2 regions of the Bacillus pumilus genome follow, and region 1 is predicted to be linked to the other one. Evidence: riboswitches for the same ligand, from Rfam matches in the RefSeq annotation. Region 1 holds a riboswitch; the other holds the start of a gene.

Region 1 (7,688 bases):
CTTTTAGGATTGTTACTGGTCAAGCAGGCAAAACCTAAATCATTGTCCCTATCTTTGATAAGGCATGATTTAGGTTTTTTTATATCCAAAGACTTATAAAAATTAAATAACGATCAATCGCTATGAAGGATTGTTACTGGTTAAGCAGGCAAAACCTAAATATCGATTAATGTCTGAATCGCTATTTTTCGGACATTAATGGATGTTTAGGTTTTTTCTATATCATGATTTAATCAACGATTGGAGGGTAATACAATGAACCACAAACAAACAGCAAAAGAAGTTCTAGAGCTTGTCGGCGGTGAAAAGAATGTTAAGCAAGTCACGCATTGTATGACAAGACTTCGCTTCAACTTATACGATGAAGGCAAAGCGGATAAGGAGAAGCTGCAATCAACAGACGGCGTCATGGGTGTGAATCAAAGCGGAGGTCAATATCATGTCATTATTGGCAATGATGTTTCAAATGTCTATCAAGCGATGATTGCTGACTCAGGACTGTCAACAGATGTAAAGTCAGGCGGTACAGAAGAAGCGTCAAAACAAAATGTGATATCTAAGCTTTTCGATTTTATCTCTGGTGTCTTCACACCGATTCTTCCAGCCATTGCTGGTGCCGGTATGATCAAAGGGATCTTGGCACTCATGCTTACGTTCCAGTGGATATCGGATAAAAGCAGCACATATGCAATTTTAACAGCTATCGGCGACGGAGCCTTTTACTTCTTACCGATTCTGCTTGCTGTAAGCGTAGCCAAAAAAATTGGCACAAATCAGTATATCGCCGCTGCCATTGCAGCCGCCGCACTGCACCCGCAGTTAACGGCTTTACTAGGCGCAGGAAATACAGAATTTCTAGGGCTACCAGTGGTTGCCGTTGTGTACTCTTCATCGGTCATTCCGATTCTACTCACCATCTGGCTCGGCTCATATGTTGAAAGATTCGCGGAAAAATATAGCCCAAAATCATTGAAGATCATCCTTGTTCCAACGGTCACACTTCTTGTCGTAGTACCAATTATGCTTATCGCAGTAGGACCGCTTGGTGGGATTATCGGAAATGGCCTTTCAGGTGGAATTGATTTATTGTTCAAACATGCAGGTATTTTGGCTGGATTCTTGATCGGCGGCTTCATGTCACCATTGATCATTACGGGTATGCACTATGCACTACTTCCAATCATGATCAACAATATTACGTTAAACGGTTTTGACTTCATTCTTCCAATGATGTTTGTAGCAAATATGGCACAAGCAGGCGCAGCATTCGGTGTCTTCTTAAGATCAAAAAACAAAACATTCAAATCATTGGCGATGTCTACAAGTATCACTGCATTAATGGGTATTACTGAACCTGCTATGTATGGTGTGAACATGCGATTGAAAAAACCGTTCCTTGCAGCCCTTATTGGTGCAGCAGCAGGCGGCGTGTTCATGTCGATCTTTAAAGTAAAATCATATGTGATATCTGGATCAGCAGGTCTCCCGGGTCTCCCAACATTCATTGGCCCAACATTTGTCTACTCCATCATTGGATTAGTCATCGGTTTTGTTGTAGCAACCATCATGACACTTGTTCTAGGATTCAAAGATGTACCAGTGAAAGATGATACAAAAGCAGACAAACCAGAAGAAAAGAAAGACACAGCAGCACTTCAAAATGAAGTGGTACAAAGCCCGCTTGAAGGTCAACTAAAGCCGCTAAATCAAGTAAATGATGCAACATTCTCAAATGAAATCATGGGTAAAGGTACAGCCATTGTCCCAACAGTTGGACGTGTAGTAGCACCATTCAATGGCAAGGTTGAAACCATTTTCCAAACGAAGCATGCCATTGGCTTAAAGAGTGACCAAGGCACAGAGCTTCTCATACATGTTGGAATTGATACGGTGAAGCTTGGCGGAAAGCATTTCACAAGTCATGTAGAGTCAGGTGATCTTGTTCAAGCAGGAGATGTGCTCGTTGAATTTGATATCGAGGGCATTCAGCAAGAAGGCTATGATGTCACCACACCAATTATTGTGACCAACACAAACGATTTTGCACAAGTTGATGCGAAAACAGAAGGCACGATTTCAGTACAAGAGACACTGCTCACAGTCAGTGTAGAAGAAAACGAGGAGGGCATTCAACATGAACAAGTTAGAAAAAACATTTCCTAAAGGTTTCTTATGGGGCGGCGCTGTTGCAGGCAACCAAATTGAAGGTGCTTATAATAAAGATGGAAAAGGCTTATCGACAGCTGATGTATCACCGCACGGTATTATGCATCCATTCGATGAATCAATGAAAGACTTGAACTTATATCATGATGCGATTGACTTCTACCATCGTTATAAAGAAGATATTGCACTCTTTGCAGAAATGGGATTCAAATGCTTCAGACTATCCATTTCTTGGCCACGTATTTTCCCAAATGGCGACGATGCTGAACCAAATGAAGCAGGTCTTGCTTTTTATGACAGAGTATTTGATGAACTGCATAAGTATGGAATTGAACCAGTTGTCACGATTTCTCATTATGAAATGCCGCTTGCACTTGTGAAAAACTACGGTGGTTGGAGAAACCGTAAGCTTGTCGATCTTTATGAAACATACGCGAAAACGTTGTTTACTCGCTATAAAGACAAAGTGAAATATTGGATGACCTTTAATGAAATCAACGTCGTGTTACATGCGCCTTTCACTGGTGGCGGACTTGTATTTGAAGAGGGCGAAGACGAGAAAAGCATTCAATATCAAGCAGCGCATCACCAATTTGTTGCAAGTGCTTTAGCTGTCAAAGCAGGACACGAAATCATTCCTGATGCGAAAATCGGCTGTATGATCGCAGCGATGACAACTTATCCGTACAGCTCAAGACCAGAAGATATGTTTGCAGCGATTGATCAAGATCGTAAAACATTGTTCTTCTCAGATGTACAGGCAAGAGGCTACTACCCAGGTTACATGAAACGATACTTCCGCGAAAATGGAATTCATATTGAGATCCAAGATGGTGATGAAGACATCCTAAGAAACCATACAGTGGACTATATTGGCTTCAGCTATTACATGAGCTTTGTGACAAGTACAGATCCAGAGATTCTTGGACAAGTGACTGGTGGTAACCTATTTGAAGGCGTGAAAAACCCTTATCTAGAAGCAAGTGATTGGGGCTGGCAAATTGATCCAAAAGGACTTCGTACAACACTAAACCAACTATATGACCGCTACCAAAAACCATTGTTTATCGTAGAAAATGGATTGGGAGCTGTCGATCAAGTAGAAGAAGACGGTTCCATTCAAGACGATTACCGAATTGATTACCTCAGAAGCCATTTGCTAGAGGCGAGAGAAGCCATTGCAGACGGAGTAGACTTGATGGGTTATACAAGCTGGGGCCCAATTGACCTTGTCAGCGCATCAACAGCTGAAATGAAAAAACGCTACGGCTTCATTTATGTCGACCGTGATAACGAAGGAAAAGGTACATTAGATAGAAAGAAAAAGAAAAGCTTCGATTGGTATAAACAAGTGATTGCGACAAATGGTAATCATTTAGATGCATAAAAGAAAAAAGACAAACCGTTCATACTGCGGTTTGTCTTTTTTTCGTCAAGGGGACTATGAAGTCCACACTTGATCTGCAATCTCAATCACATGACGAAGCTTTTCCCATTGCTGCTCTTCTGTTAACAAATTGCCTTCCTCCGTTGAGGCGAACCCGCATTGCGGACTCAAGCAAATCTGGTTAATGTCAACGTATTGAGCTGCTTCCTTGATTCGTTTTTTAATCTGTTCAGCAGGCTCAAGCTCACCATATTTTGAAGTGACAAGCCCTAGTACGATTTGGAGGTTTGGGTTCTTCACATAGCGAAGGGGTTCAAAACCGCCAGAACGATCGTCGTCGAATTCTAAAAAGAGACCATCCAGATCTAAGCCGTCAAAAATCGTTTCTGCCGCTGCTTCATAACCGCCTTCAGCTGCCCACGTCGATTTAAAGTTACCACGGCAAATGTGCATAGTGATCACCAAATCCTCTGGACGATCGGCAACTGCTTCATTGATTGTTTTCGCAAATGACTCACGCAGTTCATCTTCTTCTCGGCCAAAGGCTTTGATTTGTTCATGCCCTTTTTCAGAAAAGAACACGGCCCATGCTGTATCATCCAGCTGCAAGTAGCGGCAGCCTGCATCATAAAAAGCACGGATGGCCTTCTTATACGCCTGTGCCACATCATGGTGGAATGCCTCTAGGCTGTCGTATACTCCTTCTTCAAGCTTTCCACGGAAAAAGAGCATATTCGGACTTGGAATCGTCATTTTAGCCGTATGATCCCCAGCGATGCTGTGAAGGAATCGATAATCCTCCAGCATTGGATGATCTGTAAAATCAATTTTGCCCGTTACTTTGATGCCCCGTGCTTTTGTCGTCGTATTGTGGAATTGAATACCTTGATCCGCTTCAAATCCTTCGACCCCATCGAGCCCCTCAAGAAAGTCAAAATGCCACCAAGCACGTCTGAATTCGCCATCTGTGACAACCTCTAATCCAATTTCCTTTTGCTTCTCAACAATACGAGTGATTTCTTCATTTTCAATTTGTCGGAGCTGCTCTGCTGTCAGTGTGCCGTCTGCTTTTTGCTTGCGTGCTTCCTTGATACGTTCTGAACGAAGTAAACTGCCTACTTGATCTGCGCGAAATGGCGGTTTCGTTGTTTTCTTTCCAATGGTTTGTACTTGTGTCATGCTGAATCCCTTCTTTCTAAAGGTTAAAAATCAAATAAAAAAGCTCTTCCTTGGATAAGGAAGAGCATCATATACTGAGAGAACTCTGCCTTATCTTCAAACAAGCATCTGCTTGCTTAAGGAATTAGCACCATTCTGTTCCGAGGAACAGCGGTTGCCGGGTTTCACAGGGCCAGTCCCTCCACCACTCTTAATAAGGTTACCTTTGATTCAATTTTCTTAATAAACATAATTATTCAACTTTTCCGAGAGAAAGTCAATGGTTTTTACAGTTAATTTTCTACATGAACAAATCAGCGACGAGAACACCCGCTAGTCCGACAAGTGAAAGAACGGTCACCATCAATGTCCACGTTTTAAAGGTTTGGGCCATGGACAGGTTAAAGTATTCTTTGTAAATCCAGAAACCCGCATCATTCACGTGAGAGAACGTAATACTGCCGGCACCTGTTGCGATCACCATTAATTCTGGGCTCACACCTGTCAATCCAATCAAAGGAGCAGAAATGCCAGCCGCTGTGAGACCGGCGACGGTGGCTGATCCTAAAGATACACGAAGGACCGCAGCAATCAGCCATGTGAGAAGCAGTGGAGAAAGCGTGCTTCCTTGCATGATTCCTGCAATGTATTGATCAACCCCGCTATCAATGAGCACCTGTTTAAAGGCGCCGCCACCTGCAATAATTAATAAAATCATGGCAATAGAACCGATAGAATCTGTGATCGATTTCATCACATCCTGCATGCTCTTGCCTCTGCCAAGTCCAAACGTGTAGATAGCAAGGAGCACGGAGATTAACAGTGCAATCGCCGGTTCACCTAAAAACTCAGCGGTTGGCAGTAATGGGGAGGACGGGAAGAAAATTTCTAAAACTGCTCTGAATGTCATGAGCAATACAGGCAAAACAGCGGTGAAAATGCTAATGCCGAAGCTTGGCATTTCTTCTTCTGTAAATTCCTTTGGATTAAATAAGTTCTTTGGAATATGTGCGTGCAACTGATCTTTTTTAAATAGTTTCGTAAAGAGAAGTCCGCCTATTAAAACAGCAGGAATCGCTAAAATAATCCCAACTAATAAGGTTTGTCCCATGTTTGCTTGAAATACATTTGCAATGGCAGTCGGCCCTGGGTGAGGAGGGAGGAAGCCATGTGTGGTGATGAGTGCAGCGACGAGCGGCATACCCACATAAAGCACAGGTAGTCTTGCAGCTTGTGCGATCGTAAAGACTAGTGGAATTAAGATAATGAATCCGGTTTCATAAAATAGAGCAATTCCGATCACAAATCCCGTCAGCATCGTTGCCCATTGAATTTTTCCAATACCGAATCGGTCAATGAGTGTCATCGCAATACGCTGAGCTCCGCCAGAATCAGCCATCAATTTACCAAGCATCGCCCCAAAACCGAGAACAAGTGCGAGGTGCCCGAGCGTACTGCCGAGTCCTTTTTCGACGGAAGCAATCGCTTCAAGCGGAGACATTCCTTCTAAAACAGCAACAATTAAAGAAACAATAATCAAAGATATGAAAGCGTTTAACTTAAAGACAACCATGAGTAAAAGCAATAATAAAACGCCAAGTCCGATAAACACTAACGACATGATCTTTCCTCCTTTGTGGTGCATAAGGGAGCGCGAAAACGCCCCCTATGCTTTATCCTTCAAGTATGTCTACAGCTTCTTTTAACGTATCCCTTGAACCAACATTTCCCGGGAAAATCACATAAGACATGAAAGGGAATTTACTATCTTCGCCTGTTTGCCAAACGGGAATGCCTGGTCTGATCTGCCCTGCCACAGTTGCGCGTTTCACGTGAAGTCCTCTAGTTCCAATATCACTGGAGGTAATGCCACCTTTGGCAATGAGATACTTAGGGCGAATTGTGAGACGCTGGACAATGCTTGTCACAGCATCACTAATCTTTACAGAGAGCTTTAATTCTTCCTCCTGACGATCATCCCCAAGATCAAGCCGTTCTCTTCTTGTATAAACCGCCACAGATTGACCAGATGCTAATAATGCCTCAGTTTGCTGAATCACGCGGTCAATTTCTTGATGAAATAGTTCAGGCTCCAGCACGAGATGTGTATTAAACTCAATAAAAGCTACCTCTTTATTTTGTTGAAGCGCTTTTAATTGATCTGTTGTCTTCTTCACATGAGAACCAATCATAATGAGACCACCGTGCGGGCTTTGTTCTTGTATCAAGTCATGTCTTGTTAATAAGGCACGATCCTCTATACCGCCAAGAACTTTTGTAAGTGCCGCCGCACTTCTGAACATGAGTTGCTTTCCTGCTTGAATGGCCTTAATGAGAGCGGTGACAAAGACTTTGACATCGTCATAGTCCACAGCGTTTACAACCACCTTTTTAAAATCGGTCACACTCATGAGCTGTTTTTTTATTTGATCAATTCGTAAAGCCCGTAGATCATCTAACGAAATGTAGGTGGTGTTCTCTTTCGTGAACGAACCGTCTGACTTTTCTTCAATCCATTCTCCGAGATGAGATGATTGAAAGCCGAATGTGCGATCTCGTGCAAATTCTGTTTCACCAGCAGGAATTAATTCGTGTCCTTCTTGGACGTAATGAATATTGTTGATCGTCAATCGTCCACCTTCTTGGAAAAAAGGAAGAAGGATTTCTCCATCGAATTGGCGGGAGCTTTGTTGTTCAATCGTGGTTCTGAGTACTTCAGTTTCCAGAGGAAAGTGTCCACGAAGAGTGGAATCTCCTCGGCTGACAATAATGAAATTCTGATCAACCCGTTCCGCTACCTTCACAATTGTTGAAGCGATTGTTTCGTGCACAGCAGTCGTTTCCTTCTCTGTCATGCTGCGAGAATTGGTCAAAATAAAGAACATGCGGCTGTCTTCAAGAAAACCGGCTTCGATGCTTTCTTCTGACCAATCGGTGAAAACAGAGACGCTATGTACGGTTTGAATCCCTGTTGGAT
Region 2 (7,688 bases), 1.4 Mb from region 1:
AACGAAAGTACAACAAAAAAAGCGGGAACGCTTTGTACGAGATATGTTTATGGAGGAAGGTAAAGGCGTTCATATTAATACGTATATATAAATGATTGCGCTTTCTTCCATTGACGAACGATGATAAAGAAAGAAAAGCCAGGGCATCATGAATGCTCTGGCTTTTTCTTTTGGTCAAACAGACAGTGTTTTTGTCATTTTGACATGTGCGATTCCTGCTTCTTCAAACGGTTCAGATACGGCTTTGTAGCCTTTCTTTTCGTAGAAAGGAAGAGCTTGGACTTGTGCGTGCATAACCGCTTCCTTCGCTCCATTCGCAATGGCTTCTGTTTCCAGCGCTTCTAATAGTTTGTGGCCAAGGCCGAAAGCGCGCGCCTCTTTTAACACACAAATTCGTTCTAGCTTTGCCTTTGGCCCTTCAATGATCCGCAATCTAGCGGCTGCCTGAGGCTTCATTTCATCGTTATAAATGACAAAATGAATGGCCTCGTCTTCTAGTTCATCTATTTCAATCTCTATTGGGACTTCTTGTTCTTTGACGAATACTTCTTTTCGAACGTAATATGCATCTTCTCGTTGTGTTTGTGCTGTTGCGATGACTGTTTTCAAGTGTACTTAACCCTCTTCTCCTAAAATAAATGTTTCATAGACGGTCCAAGATCCGTTCTCTAATTGATATAAAAGGTGGAAGCGATCCACTGTTTCTTCATGGTCAATCTTTCTCAGCTTTAATGTGCCAAGTACGTCTGAATGCTCATCATCTGATAGTTTTTGAGCCACTGTTACATGCGGAACAAAGGCATATTCAGGTGTACCTTCAAGTGGATCTGCGTACAATCTTTCATTGAGCGCCATGATTTCCTCGTTCGGTTCTACTTTCATATAAATGACGTTGTTTACAGGAGCGAATGAACTGAATTTTTTAATACGTAACGTAATAGGAGAAACATTTTTTGCATACTCTCTTAACGTTGAGACGACCTCAGCCGCTTCTAGATCCGTTAATTCAAAAGGTGTTCTAAGTGTTAAATGAGGCGGTATGAGTGCATAGTTCGGATCATAACGCTTCCGGTAAGAGTTCGCAATATCTTGCAATTTTTTTGATGGAAATATAACAACTCCGTATTTCATCTTGTTCCCTCCTGATTAAGAAAGTATTTATTATTGTTTATTATAACAAAATTCAGTTGATTAACGAATATGGGAGCATTCTTTTTAACGAAGGCGCAATGAGCGGCTGCCAAAACGTCCATTTATGATCCCCTTCGAATGTCTCAAATAAATAATCCGCACCTGACTGTTCAAGAAGTGCCTTTAAATCGTCGTTTGGCTGAATAAAATCAAGCACTTGGCCATCTGTCGTTTTCACAGCCGTTTCTTCCAGTCCAATTTGATGGATAATTGCATAATGAGAAAGGGCTGTCGACTGTTTAACAGCTTCTAAGACTGACTCATCAACGTAAGGTGACTGCAAAATGAGTCCGCCAAATAAAGAAGGATAATCAATCGCTGTCATAAGAGAAATTGTAGCACCTAGTGAATCACCAATAAACGTGCGACCTGAGCCAATTTGATAGGTTGGATAATGCGTATCAATATAAGGGACAAGTTCATTTGCTAAAAAGCGTTTATACGCTTCAAATTTTGTGCCGTCTGGATGATACGTATTCCGTCTTTCCGTGACATTTTCATAAGGAACACCAATGATAATGGAGCGTTCCATTTCTTTGTTTTGCATCAATTCTTCTGCCTGTCTGCCTATTTTGCCTAAGCGGAAATAATCATGACCATCCTGGGCAATGATGACATGATATGTATAAAGGGGGGAATAATTGACTGGCAAATAGATCAAAAGGGTCACATCCGCCCCAAGTTCTTTTGAATGTAATGTTTCTTCTTGAATAATGCCTGTTTTCTTCACCATAATCCATTCCTCCAGCTAACCGATTTCATCACAAAGTGAAACGTTTCCATTCATTGTAACATGAAAAATAGCGTTGTTCCTATATGCTAACATGCAATCAATTCAGTTAACACCGAATCTGTTATAAAATACAGAAAATTTCAATTAATTGTTCAGATTCCTCTTGAAAAATGAGATTTAATGCGTTACAGTATTAGGAATTAGAACAGACAGACAACACATTCTTATCGTGAGAGGTGGAGGGACTGGCCCTTTGAAACCTCAGCAACCGGTATGCATCACTTCATGTGATGTACCAAGGTGCTAAATCCAGCAAGCAGCTTTTTTGCTTGGAAGATAAGAGGAAGCGATTAAAACCCCTTCTTCTTATGAAGAAGGGGTTTTCTGTTTTGAAATCAGATTTTTACTTAGGATGGTGTCAAATGACAGAACATGTGGAAACGACATTAGCGCAAATTGGAAACCGCAGCGAAGAGGCGACTGGTACGGTCAGTCCCCCCGTTTATCTTTCAACAGCCTACAGACATAGAGGCATAGGGGAATCAACCGGATTTGATTACATTCGTACGAAAAACCCAACAAGACAGCTTGTAGAGGATGCGATTGCTTCACTCGAAAAAGGGACGGCCGGATTTGCCTTCAGTTCGGGAATGGCTGCGATCCAAACGATCATGGCGCTATTTGAAAGCGGTGATGAACTCATCGTCTCATCAGACCTATATGGCGGTACATACCGTTTGTTTGAAAACGAATGGAAAAAGTACGGCTTACGTTTTCTTTACGATGATTTTTCAGATGAAGACTGTTTACGCTCTAAAATCACGCCAAACACAAAAGCAGTCTTTATTGAAACGCCGACAAATCCACTTATGCAGGAAGCGGATATTCAAAAAATAGCGAAGATTGCAAAAGAACATGGCGCTTTGGTCATTGTCGATAACACCTTTTACACACCCGTTTTGCAAAAGCCGATTACGCTTGGAGCGGACATTGTCATCCATAGTGCAACCAAATATTTAGGTGGACACAATGACGTTCTTGCCGGGCTTGTGGTGACAAAAGGAGAGAAGCTCTCTGAAGACATGTTCCAGCATCAAAACGCAATTGGCGCCGTTTTATCTCCATTTGACTCATGGCTGTTAATGAGAGGGATGAAAACACTGGCTCTTAGAATGCGCCAGCACGAGGCAAATGCGAAGGAGCTAGCTGAGTTTCTAAAGAAACAGCCAGAAATTCAAGATGTCCTTTACCCAGGCAAGGGAGGAATGCTGTCATTCCGTGTAGCCGAAGAGGACTGGGTCAATCCATTTTTAAAGCAGCTGAAAACGATATGTTTTGCTGAAAGTCTTGGCGGAATCGAAAGCTTCATTACGTATCCTGCGACGCAAACGCACATGGATATTCCTGAGGAAATTCGCATTGCAAACGGTGTGTGTAACAAACTGCTCCGTTTCTCCGTTGGTATTGAGCACGTAGATGACCTGAAGGCAGACCTAAAGCAGGCACTATCACAAGTAAAAGAGGAGGTACATGCCAAATGACCACACATGATTGGACATTCGAAACCCAACTCGTTCATAATGCATTCAAAACAGACCGTTCAACAGGTGCAGTCAGTGTGCCGATTCAGCATGCGTCCACCTTTCATCAAAGCAGCTTTGATGATTTTGGTCAATATGATTACTCAAGGTCGGGGACTCCTACACGTCAAGCATTAGAGGATACGATTGCGGCGCTAGAAGGAGGAACTCGAGGGCTTGCTTTTGCATCAGGCATGGCAGCCATCTCAACCGCTTTTCTTCTATTATCAAAAGGAGATCACGTCCTTGTCACAAGAGATGTGTACGGTGGTACATTTCGGATGATCACCCAAGTTCTTTCGCGATTTGGCATTGAGCATACCTTTGTGGACATGACGGATTTGACTGAAATCAAAAGAGGCATTCAATCGAATACAAAAGTCATTTACATGGAAACGCCGTCAAACCCGACTCTAGGGATTACGGATATTGGGGGAGTCGTCCAGCTTGCCAAAGAACATGACTGTCTGACATTTTTAGATAATACATTTTTAACACCCGCTCTTCAGCGTCCGCTCGATCTTGGTGTTGACGTTGTCCTGCACAGCGCAACGAAATTTTTGAGCGGTCATAGTGATGTACTGTCAGGGTTAGCTGTAGTGAAAGACGAGAAACTGGGTGAGGAGCTTTATTCGCTGCAAAACTCCTTCGGTGCGGTCCTTGGCGTGCAGGATTGCTGGCTCGTATTAAGAGGGTTAAAAACCCTTCAGGTCAGATTAGAAAAAGCAAGCCAAACGGCATTTGAACTCTCTTCATTCCTCAAAGAGCATCCTGCGGTGAAAAAAGTATATTATCCAGGCTTAGATGACCATCCTGGTGCAGACATTCAGCGAAAGCAAGCAAGCGGAGCTGGAGCAGTTCTTTCATTTGAATTAGAAAACGAAGCAGCGGTCAAAGAATTAGTGGATGCTGTCACATTACCAGTATTCGCCGTCAGCCTAGGCGCCGTCGAATCCATTCTGTCATACCCGGCCAAAATGTCACATGCCGCTATGCCAAAAGAAGAAAGAGAAAAAAGAGGGATTACGGACGGTTTACTTCGATTAAGTGTAGGAGTAGAAAACGGAGAAGACCTCAAACGCGACTTCAAACAAGCACTCGATCAACTAAAGCCCGTTCTTGTCAACCAATCATAAAGGAGAGAAAAAAGCCGGCACAGCCGCCGGCTTTTTGACCTTTTTTCAATAAAACCATTGACGATGTATCATGATAGTTATATAATAGAGACTGTCAGTAACAGAAAGCCCAGAACTGATACATAACTTGATTCCGTAGCTCAGCTGGGAGAGCGCTACCTTGACAGGGTAGAGGTCGCTGGTTCGAGCCCAGTCGGAATCATCGTTGAAACCCTTGCCTAGCAAGGGTTTTTTGTTTTTTTTGACAACGAATATTCGTTCTGTTTCTTTTGATTGGGGACGAATGAGGGCCGAACTTTATCCACCAGATTGTTTCTCAGTATTTTTAGGATCAGAACGATTTAAGTGTTCTGCGTTGTTAAATTCTAATTTATATGTAGCATGACCATAAATATCTCATGTTGTTTTAGCACTAGCATATCCCGCTCTTTTCTGAATAGCATTAATGCTCTCACCAGCCTCAAGAAGCAATAAATGGGCTTTAAATTACGTCAGATTGAACGAGCATTGAAGAACAGTCTTGATGAACTTGATTATAATATAATCGAGAAAAAGTATCTCACGTCATGCCTGGTTAAAGATTTAGAGGTATGCCAAGAATTGGGGTTAAAGAAGGATTGATACTATAAATTAAAAAAGCAAGCTACATTTAATCTTTCCACAGCCCTTGGAATCATTTAGTTACTTGAAGAATAAAGGATCTAAGAAAGTAGGGGTCAATGTAAAATTAACCCCTCTTTTTGTAAGAATTTAGCGTTCTTTTTATGAGTCTCTTTAAGGGTTGATGGTGATGGACTTAGTTACAGGTGATTTATTAGAAATTACAGTTGCTGTGATTTTAACTTCTTTTGTTGATTTCTTTAATAAATTTAATTCTGATGAAAAACCTCCATCTTTATCAGTAGTAGATATTTGAGGTTCTAAAATACTTTCAGATGAACTTGATAAATTTACATTAACATGTTGTAAAGGAAGTGTATTGCATGATACTTTTCCTTTAACTTGAAAACACAAATCTTCCTTTTGGATAATTTCTAAAGTGATTTCAGGGCAGCTTGTTTTAACAATGAAATCTCCTTCTTTATAAACTCTTCTTCCGCATCCGCAGTTCCTAGCCATATTTACTCACATGCCTTTGCCAACTCTTTAATATTAGAAGTTTTGAACACACGTATCGCATGGGCCACCTGCATTTTTAAAGACAACATTGTCGACTAGGGCCTGACTACCTTCAGACGGATCACCAATATTTTGAAAAGTAATACATGCGGTAGTCGCTCCTGGTGGTGCACAAACTGTTAATGAATAATTTTGAAAGACACTTTGAGGTTGGTTAGATACCGCTATAATATGCGGAATACCCTCTGTAAATATTGGGTTAGTTGTCACTGTTCCTTCAGCAGTACCCGTATTAGTGATTAATGGTGGGCATGTTTGTGGTGGGAAGGAAACCGATGCAACTAATACACCTTGTGCTCGCACATCACCTGCAAACGTAAGAGTAAAGCAGCAGCCTTCTGAAACAGGAACAATTTGGTTGATAAAGCCAGGAGTTGCTACTGTCCCAACTGGTGGGTTAGGGTCTAAACCTAGAATACTAACCGATTGTATGGTCGGTGTTGTGGGACTTCCGACAAAACGACCACTATGAGCATCTGGGAAATCAACTACAGTAGCAGTAGCAGATGTCCATGATGCTGGTGGTTCCCCAGTATCTGATAAATCAAACCCAGGGTTAGTTAAAAGATTTGTACATGGACAGCAGGCTTCTCCGGTAGGACCAGTAGCTCCAGTAGCCCCCGTAGCGCCGGTAGGACCAGTAGCGCCAGTAGCACCAGAAGGACCGGTGGCGCCAGTAGCACCAGAAGGACCGGTAGGACCTGTGGCGCCAGTAGCACCAGAAGGGCCAGTAGGACCGGTAGCGCCAGTAGCACCAGAAGGGCCAGTAGGACCTGTGGCGCCAGTAGCACCAGAAGGGCCAGTAGGACCTGTGGCGCCAGTAGCACCAGAAGGGCCAGTAGGACCTGTGGCGCCAGTAGCACCAGGGGGGCCAGAAGGACCAGTAGCACCTCGTCTACCTGGTTTTCCTGCTGGTCCACGCCTTCCAGGAACACCAACTGTCTTTATACAACAACAAACATCTAACCATTCTCCACAACGACAACATCGCCTATTGCTCATTTGAACTCACTCCTAAAAAAAAATGTAATCAACACATCATATTAAATGAGGAGAATTATGTAAGGGCCGTTGCGGAAATGAAAAAAATTTAAATTTATACAAGGGAAAAACGATAAAATGGGGGATAAAAAGGGGACCTTTTTTCCTAAGTGGATCATCGTATGATAGAGACAAGCAAAACGAACGTGAATATTTTGTCCAGAAGGAAGAACCTGCCGGCGCTGATCATTGAGCATTTTAAGTGCCTTGATTGGTGTTCGCTTTTTTTATTGGGAGACGCGCTTTTCCCTTATCAATGGCGTATCTGGATACGGAACAAAGGTGATGAGGAATTTGGCCATAAGAGAGGGACATTCTGAGCTGGATAGCAGTTGGTCTGCGGCAGACGTATCAAGGACAGTTTTTCATTTTATGATGATGAACTGTACTTGGCATCCTCTCGGAGAGTAATCATCATTGCAAAATCTATTTAAGCGAATAGCGTAAGGTGGTGCTTATTCGGCAAGGAGAGTATGAACATGAAGATCAGAGATTCTTTATCCGTAGAATCATCGTTGAAACCCTTGCGTAACAAGGGTTTTTTGTTTTTAGGATAACGAATATTTGTTCTATTTCTTTTGATTGGGGACGAACTTTATCCGCCAGATTGTTCCTCAGTATTTTTAGGATCAAAACGATTAAAGTGTTCTGCAGTGTTAAATTCTAATTTGTTTGTAACATGACTATAAATATTTGAGGTTGTTTTAGCACTAGCATGTCCCGCTCTTTTTTGAATAGTATTCATGCTCTCATCACGAGTCGATATAAGGAGCGTGACCATTTTTGTATGGTTTAAATCATGGAATAGAATGTTTTTTAATGTTTGTT

The links. Region 1 has a riboswitch for S-adenosylmethionine ahead of CKW02_RS19200 (5-methyltetrahydropteroyltriglutamate--homocysteine S-methyltransferase). Riboswitches for the same ligand answer to the same signal wherever they lie in the genome.
Region 2: linked by a shared signal. The riboswitch ahead of CKW02_RS05935 (methionine biosynthesis PLP-dependent protein) and the one ahead of CKW02_RS19200 (5-methyltetrahydropteroyltriglutamate--homocysteine S-methyltransferase) in region 1 are both predicted to bind S-adenosylmethionine.

What each region holds. Positions count from the first base shown of each region.
Region 1 covers NZ_LT906438.1:3,665,623-3,673,310, reverse strand. Annotated here, with positions in the region: gene CKW02_RS19210 (beta-glucoside-specific PTS transporter subunit IIABC) at 256-2,163, shown strand; gene CKW02_RS19205 (aryl-phospho-beta-d-glucosidase) at 2,135-3,553, shown strand; gene CKW02_RS19200 (5-methyltetrahydropteroyltriglutamate--homocysteine S-methyltransferase) at 3,608-4,732, opposite strand; SAM riboswitch class I at 4,820-4,932, opposite strand; gene CKW02_RS19195 (gluconate:H+ symporter) at 5,013-6,332, opposite strand; gene CKW02_RS19190 (four-carbon acid sugar kinase family protein) at 6,385-7,688, opposite strand, start outside.
Region 2 covers NZ_LT906438.1:1,189,010-1,196,697, forward strand. Annotated here, with positions in the region: gene CKW02_RS05915 (hypothetical protein) at 1-91, shown strand, start outside; gene CKW02_RS05920 (GNAT family N-acetyltransferase) at 175-609, opposite strand; gene CKW02_RS05925 (YjcG family protein) at 616-1,131, opposite strand; gene CKW02_RS05930 (alpha/beta hydrolase) at 1,184-1,924, opposite strand; SAM riboswitch class I at 2,146-2,267, shown strand; gene CKW02_RS05935 (methionine biosynthesis PLP-dependent protein) at 2,347-3,465, shown strand; gene metC (cystathionine beta-lyase) at 3,462-4,640, shown strand; tRNA gene CKW02_RS05945 (tRNA-Val) at 4,770-4,842, shown strand; gene CKW02_RS20115 (hypothetical protein) at 5,415-5,759, opposite strand; gene CKW02_RS20440 (collagen-like domain-containing protein) at 5,793-6,821, opposite strand; gene CKW02_RS20120 (hypothetical protein) at 7,456-7,605, opposite strand.